DNA from 2 places in the Variovorax nivicola genome. Region 2 is predicted to be linked to the other one. Evidence: predicted binding sites of a transcription regulator. Region 2 holds the regulator's gene; the other holds the start of a gene.

Region 1 (4,651 bases), on a different contig from region 2:
CGGCGTGCTGTGCGTGAACGTGCTGGCCGCGGGGCACCAGTCGCTCTCGACATTGTTCGGTGGCAAGACACCGATGGACGAGCGCTTCGCCGCCGGCAACTGGAGCCGCAAGACCACCGGCTCGCCGATGCTCGACGACGCGGCCGTGTCCTTCGACTGCCGTGTGGTGCATGCGACGAGCGCGGGCACGCACGACGTGCTGTTCTGTGAGGCAGTGGCCATCGCCATCGGTGGTGCGACGCAGGGCCTCATCTACTTCGACCGGCGCTATCACGAGATCGCAGCGCCACCGCATTGACATCCTCCCGGATCAGCGCGGCGTGATGCCTTGAAGAAAGATGCGCTGCACGTTCTCAACAGTGCGCTCGAAGAACGCCTCATCGTCCAGCGTGTGCCCAGACAGCGCCTGCACCTGCACGCCGAAGTCCGCGTAGTGCTGCGTCACCGCCCACAGCGCGAAGATCAGGTGATGCGGATCGACGGGCGCCAGCTTGCCCGCCTCGACCCACGCGCGGATCACCTCCGACTTTTTCTCCACCAGCGTGCGCAGTTCGCGGTCGAGCTCATCGCGCAGCAGCGGCGCACCCTGGATCATTTCCAGGCAAAAGAGCCGTGACGCATCGGGCCGGTCGCGCGAGACCACCAGTTTGCGGCGGATGTAGTCGCCAATGGCTTCGGCCGGGTCCTGCTCTGCGCTGAAGCCGCGCAGCGGTTCGAGCCACAGCGCGAGCAGATCGCGCAGCACGTTGACGTAAAGCTCCTCCTTGTTCGCGAAGTAGTAGAGCAGGTTGCTCTTCGATACATCGGCGCGTGCCGCCACCTGGTCGATCGACGTGCCGTGCAGGCCGAAGCGGGAGAACAACCCCAGCGCCGCACCGAGGATCGCGCTGCGCTTGTCCTCGATCTGGCGCAGCCGGCGGCTCACCGCAGACGCGCTGCGCACCGCGGGCTTCGCGCGCTTGCGCGCCGGGCTCTTCTCTTTGCTGCTGGCACTCGCGGCCAGCGCTTTGGTCTTCGGCATCTTCCCTCGCTCTTCTCTTGTTCGTTCGTTAGTGAATCGGTGGACAGCACAGCGCACCACTGTAAGGCCGTGGTGCATCGCCTTGCGCCGCAGCCGCCTTCGCGGCGCGTCGTTGCGCACCATGCTGACGCGACGGATGCGTTTTGTCCATTTGGTCCAACTGGCACAGACGTTGCATGGCGAAAGGCATGCCAAGCATGAGGAACCTGCCATGACCCTGCTGTCCGTCCCCATCATCGATCTAGCGCCCTACTTCGCGGGCACCGCCGAAGGCAAGGCCGAGGTCGCGAAGAAGGTCGACGAGGCCTGCCGCAGCATCGGCTTTCTCGTCATCACGAACCACGGCATTGCGCCCGAGCTGATCTCGCGCGTGTCGTCGCTCTCGCGCAGGTTCTTCGACATGCCGCTGGGTGAAAAGCGAAAGGTCGACCGCCCGCGCGAAGACGCGGTACGCGGCTACAGCGCGGTGGGCGAAGAAGGGCTCTCGTACAGCCTCGAAGAAGCCGCTCCCGGCGACCTGAAGGAATCGTTCTCGATCGGCCCGTCGAACGTGCCGCAAGACGACTACCACCGCGGCCCCGCCGCCGGCCCGCACTTCGAGCCCAACAGCTGGCCGCCCATCGAGGGCTTCCGCGAAGCCTACGAAGGCTACTTCGAGGCGATGAGCGATCTCTCTCGCTCGCTGATGCGCGTCTTTGCGCTCGGCCTCTCGCTGCCCGAGACCTTCTTCGACGACAAGATCGACAAACACATCAGCATGTTTCGTGTGCTGAGCTATCCGCCGCAGCGCGAGCAGCCGCTGCCCGGCCAATTGCGCGCGGGCGCGCACAGCGACTACGGCAGCCTCACCATCGTGCTGCCCGACGACAAGGGCCTGCAGGTGTTCAACAAGGCCGGCCAGTGGGTCGACGTGCCTCAGGTCGAAGGCGGCCTGGTGGTCAACATCGCCGACCTCATGATGCAGTGGACCAACGACCAGTGGGTTTCCACGCTGCACCGCGTGATCAACCCGCCCTTCGAGATCGCCAGCACCAACCGCCGGCAATCGCTGGTGTTCTTCCACCAGCCGAACTACGACGCGATGGTCGAGTGCTTGCCTAGCTGCCTTGCGCCGGGTGAGCAGGCCAAATACGCGCCGATTTCCTCGGGCGATCACCTGACTTCGAAGTTCGTCAAGCAGACGACCTTTGGTGGCACGAAGGCGATGGCTTGAGATGACGGCCTGCTGTTCTTCGGGGTGCGATCACGCCGACGGGGTACCTTGCTCCGCGAATGTCCCCCGGCCTCCGGCCTCCTCCTTTATTTCGCTGCGCAAGGCACCCCATCGGCGTGATCGTTGTTCACTGCGGTGGTTGATCGGCCAGCACCACAGCCGCGCCCATGTGCGAATGGCGCCGGGTGCTCCCCGCAGCGAAATAAAGGAGGAGGCCGAAGGCCGGGGGACATTCGCGGAGGGGAGTACCCGGTGTCATTCGCACGCACCCCGAACAAGAACAACAGCAAACGCCCAATGAGCAACTGACATGGCCCACCTCTCCTACGTCAACGTCTTCGCAAAAGACGTGGTCGCACTCAGCGGCTTCTACCAGCGCGTATTCGGCTTCCCCGAGATCGAAGCGATCCGCTCGCCCATCTTCCGAGGACTGGACACAGGCAAGTCGAGCCTCGGCTTCAACGCACTCGATGCCTACGAGCTGCTGCATCTGAGCGAGTTCTCCGACACGCGCGGCGTGAAGTTCCTGCTGAACATCGACGTCGACAGCCAGGCCGACGTTGACCGCATGGTGCCTGTGGCGCTGGAGGCCGGCGCCACGCTTATCAAGCCACCGTACGTCACCTACTACAACTGGTACCAGTCGGTGCTGCTCGACCCCGAGGGCAATGTGTTTCGCATCAACTTCATGATGTGACGCGCACTGCATTCGCTCCTTTTCCCGTCCCCTCCTCCCTTCAAAGCCTCTCCTCAAAGGTAGTTCCATGCAGCAGTTGCGCACCCTCACTCCAGGCCTGGGCCTCGCGATGACCATCGCAGCCAGCGGCGCCTTCTTCACCACGCTGCCCGCCGCGGCCGCCGACGGCTTCACGCTGAAGGACAAGCCGAAGATCGCGATGCTCTACTTCGGTCCGAAGAACGACGGCGGCTGGACGCAGGCCTTCGACGAGGCTCGCGTGAAGATCGAGAAGGAAATCGGCCAGAAGATCCAGTTCGTCGAGAACGTGCCCGAAGACGCATCGGCCATCAAGCCCGCTGCAGAAAAGTTCATCCAGCGCGGGGCCAACATCGTGATCGGCACGGCCTTCGGATACTCCGACAGCTTCAAGGACCTGGCCGCCAAGTACCCCGATGTTGCCTTCCTCAACGGCTCGGGCACCACTAACGGCAGCAACCTCGAATCGTTCTACGGCCGCACCTACGAAAGCCAGTACCTCTGCGGCATGGCCGCCGGCGCTGCATCGAAGACCGGCAAGCTCGGCTTCGTCGCGGCCAACCCCTTCGGCGTGGTGAACTGGACCATCAACGCCTTCGCGCTCGGCGCCCAGAAGATGAACCCGAACGCCACGGTCAACGTGATCTACACCGGTGCCTGGAACGACCCGGTGAAAGAACGCGCCGCCGCCGCCGCGCTCATCGACCAGGGCGCCGACGTGATCGGCCAGCACGTCGACAGCCCCACGCCGCAGATCGTCGCGCAGGAGCGCGGCGTGTACGGCACCGGCCACCACCGCGACCTGCGCCAGTTCGCGCCCAAGGCCACGCTGTGCTCGTCGGTGTGGGTGTGGGACCGCTTCCTGACGCCCGAGCTGAAGAAGGTGATGGCCGGCAACTGGAAACCCGCGCAGTACGGCGCCTTCATCGAGATGAAGGACGGCGGCACCGACATCGCGGGCTTCGGCCCCGCCGTGCCCAAGGACAAGGCCGCGGTCATCACCGCCGAGCGCGACGCGATCATGAAGGGCAAGCAGGTCTACGCCGGCCCGCTCGCCGACCGCGACGGCAAGGAGCGCGTTGCCAAGGGCGCGGTGCTGTCCGATGCGGACCTGTGGAAGATGGACTGGTTCGTCAAGGGCGTGGTCACGCAGAAGTAAGTTCATGCCCAACAACGCGCTAGAACTCACCGGCATCCGCAAGTCCTTCGACGGCTTCGCGGCATTGACCGACGCACACTTCGCCGCGCGCTGGGGCGAGGTGCATGCGCTGCTGGGCGAGAACGGCGCGGGCAAATCGTCGCTGATGAACATCGCGGCCGGGCTCTATGCACCCGAGGCCGGGCAGCTGCTGGTGGACGACAACGCGGTGCGCTTCACCGGCCCACGCGACGCTGCGAAGCACCGCATCGGCATGGTCCACCAGCATTTCAAGCTGGTGCGGCCTTTCACGGTGGCGCAGAACATTTTGCTCACCGCACCACCGCCGGCCGAATTTCAAAGCCATGGCGAACGGCTGCGCGAGATCGAGCGCGACATCCGCAACAAGGCCTCGGAGCTGGGCTTCGACATCGATCCATCGAAGCGCATCGATGCACTGTCGATCGCGGAACAGCAACGCGTCGAAATCCTCAAGGTGCTGCTCGCGGGCGCGCGCATCCTGATCCTCGACGAGCCCACCGCCGTGCTGACCGACCAGGAAGC
Region 2 (8,636 bases):
GCTGATGTACCTGCTGTTCTTCGCGGTGCCGCTGTCCGGCTGGGCCTACAGCTCGGCCATGGGCATGCCGGTCGCGTGGTTCGGCGTGCTGCCGCTGCCCGACTTCGTGCCGGTCGACCACGACTTCGCCGAGGCGGTGCTGCAGCCGCTGCACCGCAACTGCGCCTTCGCGCTGGCGGGCGTCACGCTGCTGCACGTGGCTGCCGTGCTCAAGCACCACTGGATCGACCGCGACGGTCTTCTGAAACGCATGTGGCCCGGGCCACGCAAGGAATCTGCTCGATGATGAAGCGCCTGTTTTTCCGCCTCTTGCCGTCGCTCGCGGCGCTGGCCTTCGCGATGGCACTGCCAGCGGGCGCCGAGCCTGCGGCCGCGAAACTCGTTGCCGACAAGAGCCAGATCGTCTTCGTCACCAAGCAGATGGGCGTGCCGGTGGAAGGCACGTTCAAGAAGTTCGACGCACAGGTCGCCTTCAACCCGAAGAAGCCCGAGGGCGGCAGCGTCGCGCTGCAGATCGACACGGCCAGCGCCGGCTTCGGCGTGCCGATGAGCGACGCCGAGCTGCCCAAGCAGCCGTGGTTCGACGCCGCGCACTTCCCGCAGGCAAGCTTCCAGTCGAGCGCCATCAAGGCGCTGGGCGACGGCAAGTTCGAGATGGCGGGCAAGCTCACCATCAAGGGCACGGCCAAGTACGTGACGGTGCCCGTCAGCATCGCGGCGGCTGGCGGCAACTACGCGGTGGCCACCGGAAGCTTTACGATCCAGCGGCTCGACTACAAGGTGGGCGACGGCGAATGGACCGACACCTCGATGGTCGGCAACGAGGTGCAGGTGCGCTTCAAGTTCACGCTCGCGGGCCTCGGGCCGCTATGAACCGCCGGTCTGGCCCGCCCTCTCCTCACTCACCTTCCTCTTTCATGACCCACACAACCAACGCCATGAAAAAGCTCCTTCTCGCCACGGCCCTGTCGGCCGCCGCGTTCACCGGCGCCACGGCGCAACAGCAACCACAACAGCCCGAATACACCGCACCGGCCGTGGCTGCCAAGCCCGCAGGCGGGCCGGTGAAAAACGCCAACTACGTGGTCGACCCGACGCACACCTTCGTGATGTACGAAATGGGCCACTACGGCACCACCACCAACCGCGGGCGCTTCAGCACCAAGGACGGTTCGGTGCAGATCGACGGCACCGGCGCCAGCGGCAAGGTCGACATCACGATGGACATCAGCTCCATCAACACCGGCGTAGACCTGCTCAACCGCCACGTGCAGAGCAAGGATTTCTTCAACGTGGCCGAGTTTCCAACCGGCCGCTTCGTGGCCGACCGCATCGACTTCAGCGGCGGCAAGGTGGTCGACGTGCCTGGCACGCTCACGCTGATGGGCCAGACCAAGCCGGTGACGCTGAAGGCCGTGCGCTTCAACTGCTACCTGAGCCCGCTGATCAACCGCCAGGTGTGCGGCGGCGACTTCGAGACCACGGTGGAGCGCAGCGACTGGGGCATCACCTGGGGGCTGAACTTCGGCTTCGAGAACAAGGTGAAGCTGCTGGTGCAGGTCGAAGCGGTCAACGTGCAGTGACACGGGCTCATGTTCATCCGGTTCGTGGTTGGAGGCGACGAGGAAGATCACCGGCAGCTCAGCGGGCTCGTCACCGAGACCCGCATCCTGCGAGACAAGGGCGAACTCACGGCCGCGGAAGAAGAGCGGCTCGAAGCGATCTATGCGTGGTTCAACGCGAATCTGCCCTGCCCTCCGTTCTCGAGTGCCGGTTGGTCGAGGAACGCCGTAGCCTGGTTCAAGGATGGCGCCACCGAGTCGATCCAGCAGATGCGCAGCCTCGCGGCGCTTCTGATCCAACATGACACCGCTGTCCGGATGCTGCGCTCGCGCAATCCCGGCAAAGTGCTTTACGAGGACCGGTTCCAGATCGTCGTCGAGGAATGGAAGAACCTGTGATGCGGCGGACGGGCGATCTGCGCTCGGCGACAACCAAGGAAACTGAATGATGGACACCACCCTTTCCCTGCTCGGCATCGCCGGCGCCATGACTGTGGGCGCGATGAGCCCCGGCCCAAGTTTCGTGATGGTGGCTCGCACCGCCGTGAGCTCTCGCGCTGACGGACTGGCTGCCGCGTTGGGCATGGGTGCCGGCGGACTGGTCTTCGCGATCGCCGCGCTGGCCGGGCTGCAGGCGGCGTTCCTGGCCGTGCCGGCGCTGTACGTGGCCATCAAGGGCCTGGGGGGCGCCTACCTCGTCTACCTGGGCATCCGGATATGGAGCGGCGCGCGCCAGCCGCTTGCCGTGACGCAGGAGACGGGCGCCTCGCCGCGCCAGCAGGGCCGCAGCGGCCGCGCCTTCCTGCTGGGCCTGGCCACGCAGGTCAGCAACCCGAAGACGGCGGTGGTGTACGCCAGCATCTTCGCGGCCTTTTTGCCGCGCGAGGTGCCGCTGGTGCTGGCACTCGCGGTGCCGGCGGTCATCCTCTGCATCGAGACGGGCTGGTACGCCATCGTGGCGCTGGCGCTGTCCTCGGCGGCGCCGCGCTCGGCCTACCTGCGCTACAAGGTCTGGATCGACCGGGCCGCCGGCGGCGTGATGGGGCTGCTGGGCCTGCGGCTCATCTGGTCGGCCGTGCGCGGCAACTGAAGGGTCGAAGCTACAGCAGGCTCTCCGGCGTCAGCGGCGCCAGGATCTCGAGCATGGTCCGGTCCCAGAAGCCGGAGTCGGGCTCCTCGGTCAGCACGGTGAGCTTGCCGGCGTCGTCGCTGACCCATTCGATGCGCGACTCGCTGCTGCCCTCGGCAAAGCGCAGCCGGTAGGCGCCCTGCTGCTTGAGCACATCGATGAGCTTCAACGCCTGCTGCGCCATCTCGGGGCTGCGGATGAAGAGGCCGATTTCGGTGTTGTGCGTCTCCGAGCGCGGGTCGAAATTCATCGAGCCGACGAAAAGAATGCTCCGGTCGATCACCGCCGACTTGGCATGCAGCCTGCCCACCGAGGTGCCGAACAGGCCGAGCCGCACGCTGCGCCGGGTACGCGTGGAGCTCAGCTCATAGAGGTCGGCGCCGAGCTTGAGCATGTCGGGCCGGTAGCGGCGGTAGGCCGTGTGCACCAGCGGCTCGTCGGTGGCGGCCAGCGAATTGGTGACCACGCTGATCTTCACGTTGCGGCCGCGGATCTCGCGCATCACCTCCAGCCCCGAGGCGCCCGGAATCAAGTATGGCGAGACGATGGTCACCTCGGAGCGCGCGCGGCGCATCTGCTCGACCACGTTGTAGCGCACGCTGTCAACGTCGAGCAACGGCACGCCGCCGTAGGAGGCGGTCTTGCCGATCACGCGCTCGGGCGAATCGGCGTAGGCCTCTGCGGTGGCCCAGATCAGGCCGAGCTTACCGGCGTTCAGGTCTTCCGCCATCGGGCTGTAGCCGAGCAGGTCGTTGGGCGCGGGCGGCGGCGGCGGTGGCGTGGTGTCAGGGCCGGTGGCGACGTCGAAGCGCTTCTGCAGCTCCTCGCGCGACAGGTCGCTGCTCACCACCGACTGGATCGGCCGCACGTAGATGCTGTTCCAGTACTGGTCGAACAGGCTGCCCAGCCGCGGGACCAGCGCACCGGTGACGAAGGTGTCGAGGTCGAGAAAGTTCTCGCCCGCGGTACGCCTGAAATACTGGTTGCCGATGTTGCGCCCACCCGCCACCGCCATCGCGCCGTCGGCGATGAACAGCTTGTTGTGCATGCGGCGGTTGACGCGGCTGAAGTCGAAGAGCGAGGCGCTGAAGCGCTTCAGCAGGCTGCCGCGCCCGGCCGGGAACGGGTTGAACAGGCGCAGCTCCACGTTGGGCGTGGCGGCGAGGCCGAGCAGCAGCTCGTCTTCGCCGGCGGTGTAGAGGTCGTCCATCAGCAGCCGCACGCGCACGCCGCGCTGGGCGGCGTCGCGCAGGGTGCGCAGCAGGTAGCGGCCGGTCTCGTCGTTCTCGATCTGGTAGTACTGCACGTCGAGCGTGCGCTGCGCGCGGCGGGCCAGCTGGATGCGGGTGTCGAAGGCGAAGTCGCCGCCGGGCATGAGGCGGAAGCCGCTCAGGTCGGGGTCGGGCTGCGAGGCCAGCGCGATCTTGCCGAGGGCGGTGTCGGCCGAGACGGCCATGGCCTTGGTGGGCGGTCGCGGCGCCTCGTCGGGCAATGTGGCGCAGCCGGCGAACAGCAAGACCGCCGCCATGACGAAAACCCAGTGCCCACAACGCGAAAGCGACAGCAGGCGACGGGTCATCGGTGGCTTTCTACAGGGCCTTGCGAAGGTTGGCGGGCGCGATGCGCAGCGCCTCGCGGTACTTGGCCACGGTGCGGCGCGCGCACTCGATGCCCTGCTCCTTCAGCATCTCGGAGATCTGGCTGTCCGACAGCGGCTTCTTGATGCTCTCCGAGCTGACGAACTGCTTGATCAGCGCGCGCACCGCGGTGCTCGACGCATTGCCGCCGGTCTCGGTACCCAGTGCCGAGCCGAAGAAGTACTTGAGCTCGACCGTGCCGAAGGGCGTGGCCATGTACTTGGCGGTGGTCACGCGCGAGATGGTCGATTCGTGCAGGCCCAGTTCGTCGGCAATCTCGCGCAGCACCAGCGGCCGCATCGCGAGTTCGCCGTGCACGAAGTAGCTCTTCTGCCGCTCGACGATGGCGTTGCTCACGCGCAGGATGGTGTCGAAGCGCTGCTGGATGTTCTTGATGAACCAGCGCGCCTCCTGCAGCCGCTGCGACAGCGCCTGACTGCCTTCGCCCTTGTGCGACTTGAGCGCGCCGGCGTAGATGTCGTGCACGCGCAGGCGTGGCATGACCTCGGGGTTCAGCATGACGCGGAACTTCACGTTGGTGCCGCGGCCCGTCTTGGTGACGATCACGTCGGGAATGACGATGTTGCGCTCGACGTCCACGAAGCGCCGGCCCGGCTTGGGCTCGAGCCGCGCAATGATCTGCAGCGCCGAGCGCACCAGTTCCTCATTGCTGCGGGTGAGCGTGGCCAGGCGCTTGAAGTCGCGGCGCGCAAGCAGCTCCATTGGCTGCTTGCAGATGGCAATGGCGATCTTGCGGACCAGCTCCTCTTGCTCGGTCTCGTCCTCGCGGGCCAGGGCGCGCAGCTGGATGCCCAGGCATTCGCCTAGGTCGCGCGCGCCGACGCCGGCGGGCTCCAGGCTCTGCAGCAGGCCGAGCGCCACCTGAAAGTGGTGCACGAGGTCGTCGAACTGGTCGTTGTCGTCGCCGGCCAGGCCCGAGGCCAGCGCGGGCAGCGAGTCTTCGAGGTAGCCGTCGTCGTTGAGCGATTCGATGAGAAAGCGCAGCGCGGCGCTGTCGTTTTCGTTCAGGCGCAGGCTCAGCGCCTGGCGGTGCAGGAAGGACTGCAGCGATTCCTGGCTGCGCGCGAGTTCGGTGGCGTCGGCGCGTTCGTCGTCGCCCAGGTTGTTCTGGCGCGCAGGCGCGTCGCTGCCCCATTCGCTGTCGTCGGGCGCCATGTCGACGGTGCCGTCGCCTTCCCAGTCGGGCTCGCGCTCGGCGATTTCGGCGGCGGGGCCGTCGGTGTCGGCCGTGGTGGTGGTGCTGGTTTCGGTGGAAGCAGTGGACGCGCTGGCGGCGGGCGAAGCGAAGTCGCTCTCGCCGTCGCCGCTATCACCGCCGTCATCGCGCGGTACCGGGGCATCGGCCGTGTCGAGCCCGAACTCCTCGCGCGCCGCTTCTTCCGCGGTGCGCTCGAGGAACGGGTTCTCGTCGAGCATCTGCTCCACCTCCTGGCTCAGTTCGAGCGTGGAGAGTTGGAGCAGCCTGATCGACTGCTGCAGCTGCGGCGTCAGCGCCAGATGCTGCGAGACGCGAAGGGATAGCCCTTGCTTCATGGGAACCGCTCCCGCCCTTACATGCGGAAGTGTTCGCCCAAGTACACCCTGCGTACTTCGGCGTTGTCGACGATCTCCGAGGGTGTGCCTTGTGCCAGCACATGCCCGTCGCTGATGATGAACGCGTGATCGCAGATGCCCAGCGTTTCACGCACGTTGTGGTCAGTGATGAGCACGCCGATGCCGCGCTCCTTCAGGAAACTGATGATCCGCTGGATTTCGATCACCGCGATCGGGTCGATGCCGGCGAAGGGCTCGTCCAGCAGGATGAAGCGTGGCTGCGTAGCCAGCGCGCGCGCAATTTCGACGCGGCGGCGCTCGCCGCCCGACAGCGCAAGCGCCGGCGAATCGCGCAGGTGGTCGACGCGCAGGTCGGCCAGCAGCTCGGCCAGGCGCTCGTCCATGTGCTGCTTCGACAACGGCGCCATCTTGCCGTTCGCGTCGGGCTCCATCTGGAGCTCGAGCACGGCGCGCACGTTTTCCTCGACCGTGAGCTTGCGGAAGATCGAGGCTTCCTGCGGCAGGTAGCTCAGGCCCATGCGGGCGCGGCGGTGGATCGGCATGTGGGCGATGGGCTCGCCGTCGATGGTGATGTCGCCCGCGTCGGCGCGCACCAGCCCCACGATCATGTAGAACGAGGTGGTCTTGCCCGCGCCGTTCGGCCCGAGCAACCCGACGACTTCGCCCTTTTGCACGTCGAGCGAGACGTCTTTCACGACCGTGCGGCTGCCGTAGCTCTTCTTCAGGCCGCGCGCGACCAGGCGGCTGCCCGGTGCGCCGTTGGCGTCCTGCGTTCCAGCGGTTTCGATCACTTGCGGGTTTCTCCCTGGTCACTGAGCGTGGTGCTCTGGCGCAGGCCCTTGCCTGGTGCCGGCGTGGGCGCTGGCGGCGGCGCCTTCGCGCCGGCCGGAGCCGAAGCACCGGCCGCCGGTGCGGTGGCGGCCTTGGGGGTCAGGATGGTCTTGACGCGCCCGCCCGGGGTGGACGCGTTGACGGCGGTGTTCGGCGGCACGGTGGAACCGTTGACCGTGTAGGTGTCGTTGCTCTGGTCGTAGACGATCAACGCGCCCTGGCTCTCGTCGTTCGGCGTGGCGCCGAGCAGGCGGCGCATGGTGGCGTTGCGGATGAACTTGACGTTGTCGGCGCGGCTGTCGTACTCGATGACTTCCGACTCGCCCTCGATCCACTCGTCGGGCGCATTGCGCTTCTGCTTGTAGTAGGCCCGCTTGCCCGGTGCCGCCGTGACCACGCCGTACTGGTAGCCCTCGGGGTCCTGGCGTACGTCCATGCGCGCGCCGCGGATGATGATCGTGCCCTTCGTAACGAGCACGTTACCGGTGAACACGCTGGTCTGCTTCAGGTCGTCGTAGCGCATCGAGTCCGACTCGATGTTCATCGGCTTGGTGCGGTCGGCGGTCTCGGCCAGGGCGCCCGAGGCAAGGCCGGCCAGCAACAGCGCGCCGGCGGCCAAGCGGCCGATGCGACGGAGGAAGGGAGTGGTGGGGTGAGAGTGCAATGTCATAGAGGCACGAAACTTGCTCGGCATTGTATGCGGCTGATTGCGTCAGCCCCGCACGCACAGATGAAAAAGCCCGCCGATGCGGGCTTGACTTTCTTCCTGGATTCCTTCCGGGAACACCGCGGAACCGGCTCCGCCGGGCCGCGATCTTGGGGGGTCAGCCCTTCTTCGCTTCGCCGATCAGATAGTTCACGACCTGAAGCACTTTGGTCATGTTGCCGGCGGTTTCGCCGTCCACATACCAGCGGCCGGCCACGGCCATTGCCGGCACGCCAGCCACCTTGTAGGCGTCGGTCATTTGCGAGGCGCGCTTGGCCTTGCTGGCCACGCCGAAGGAAGTGAAGGTTTCCTTGAACTTGGCGCCGTCCAGGCCGTTGGCGGTGGCCCAGGCAATGATGTTGGCGTCGCCGTTCACGTTCTGGCGCTGCGCGTGGATCGCGTTGAACACCTTCGGCTGATATTCGTCGACCTTGCCCATGGCTTCGAGCGCGTAGTACAGGCGCTGCTTGGCTTCGACGTCGTTGCCCACGAAAGGCACCGGGATGCGGCGGAAAGCAACTTCCTTGGGCACCGTCTTGATCCAGGCTTCCAGCGCCGGCTCGAAGTCGTTGCAATGTGGGCAGTTGTACGAGAAGAACTCGACCACCTCGATCTTGCCGGCGGGCGCGTCGACCGGCACGCGCTTGTCGAGCACCAGGTACTCGGTGCCGGCCTTGGGTGCACGCGCCTGGGCGTGGGCCGGGTTGGCGGCCAGGGACAGCAGCCCGAGCGAAGTGGCGGCCAGCGAAAAGTCACGACGTTTCATTGAAAGAGCTCTCCAGTTGTTACGGCAGACTGAGCCGGCGCGCGGCGGGGAGTTCCCCCGTGTCCGGCGCGCCCGAGGCAGTGGATGGTGGCGGCAAACACCGCGCGGCGAAGCTTAGGGGCTATTTGTGTCGGCTGCCGGGTCAGCGCTGCACACGAACCAGGGCCGAATCCATGCCGCCGCCGTCGAGCCGCTCCTTGAGGCGGTCGGCGTCGTCCTTCTTGTTGAAGGGGCCGGCGCGCACGCGGTAGACGGTGCGGCCCGCCTGCTCGCGCTCGGTGACCTTGGCCTCGACGCCCATCAGCGACAGCTTGGCGCGCTGCGCCTCGGCGTCGTCGGTGGTGCGGAAGGCGCCGGCCTGCACGAAGTACATGAACGGATCGGGGCCCGAACTGCTGCTGCCGGCGTTGCTGTTGCTGCTCGGTGCGGC

Evidence for each region. The regulator sigma-54, encoded in region 2, starts transcription at its own class of promoters, with help from an activator protein. The targets are predictions, from matches to a motif close to TGGCANGNAANCTGCTTT.
Region 1: a site for sigma-54 is predicted at 1,183-1,200, ahead of ACSFBF_RS31910 (isopenicillin N synthase family dioxygenase). Genes of this name have one in related genera too.

What each region holds. Positions count from the first base shown of each region.
Region 1 covers NZ_JBPJZK010000012.1:72,059-76,709, reverse strand. The annotation lists gene rutF (NADH-dependent FMN reductase RutF) at 1-298, shown strand, start outside; gene rutR (HTH-type transcriptional regulator RutR) at 311-1,021, opposite strand; gene ACSFBF_RS31910 (isopenicillin N synthase family dioxygenase) at 1,233-2,234, shown strand; gene ACSFBF_RS31905 (VOC family protein) at 2,545-2,931, shown strand; gene ACSFBF_RS31900 (BMP family ABC transporter substrate-binding protein) at 2,999-4,108, shown strand; gene ACSFBF_RS31895 (ABC transporter ATP-binding protein) at 4,113-4,651, shown strand, end outside.
Region 2 covers NZ_JBPJZK010000010.1:171,333-179,968, forward strand. The annotation lists gene ACSFBF_RS30380 (cytochrome b) at 1-286, shown strand, start outside; gene ACSFBF_RS30385 (YceI family protein) at 286-873, shown strand; gene ACSFBF_RS30390 (YceI family protein) at 939-1,583, shown strand; gene ACSFBF_RS30395 (hypothetical protein) at 1,593-1,961, shown strand; gene ACSFBF_RS30400 (LysE family translocator) at 2,008-2,652, shown strand; gene ACSFBF_RS30405 (phospholipase D family protein) at 2,663-4,270, opposite strand; gene rpoN (RNA polymerase factor sigma-54) at 4,281-5,882, opposite strand; gene lptB (LPS export ABC transporter ATP-binding protein) at 5,900-6,694, opposite strand; gene lptA (lipopolysaccharide transport periplasmic protein LptA) at 6,691-7,404, opposite strand; gene ACSFBF_RS30425 (thiol:disulfide interchange protein DsbA/DsbL) at 7,559-8,206, opposite strand; gene ACSFBF_RS30430 (SPOR domain-containing protein) at 8,349-8,636, opposite strand, start outside.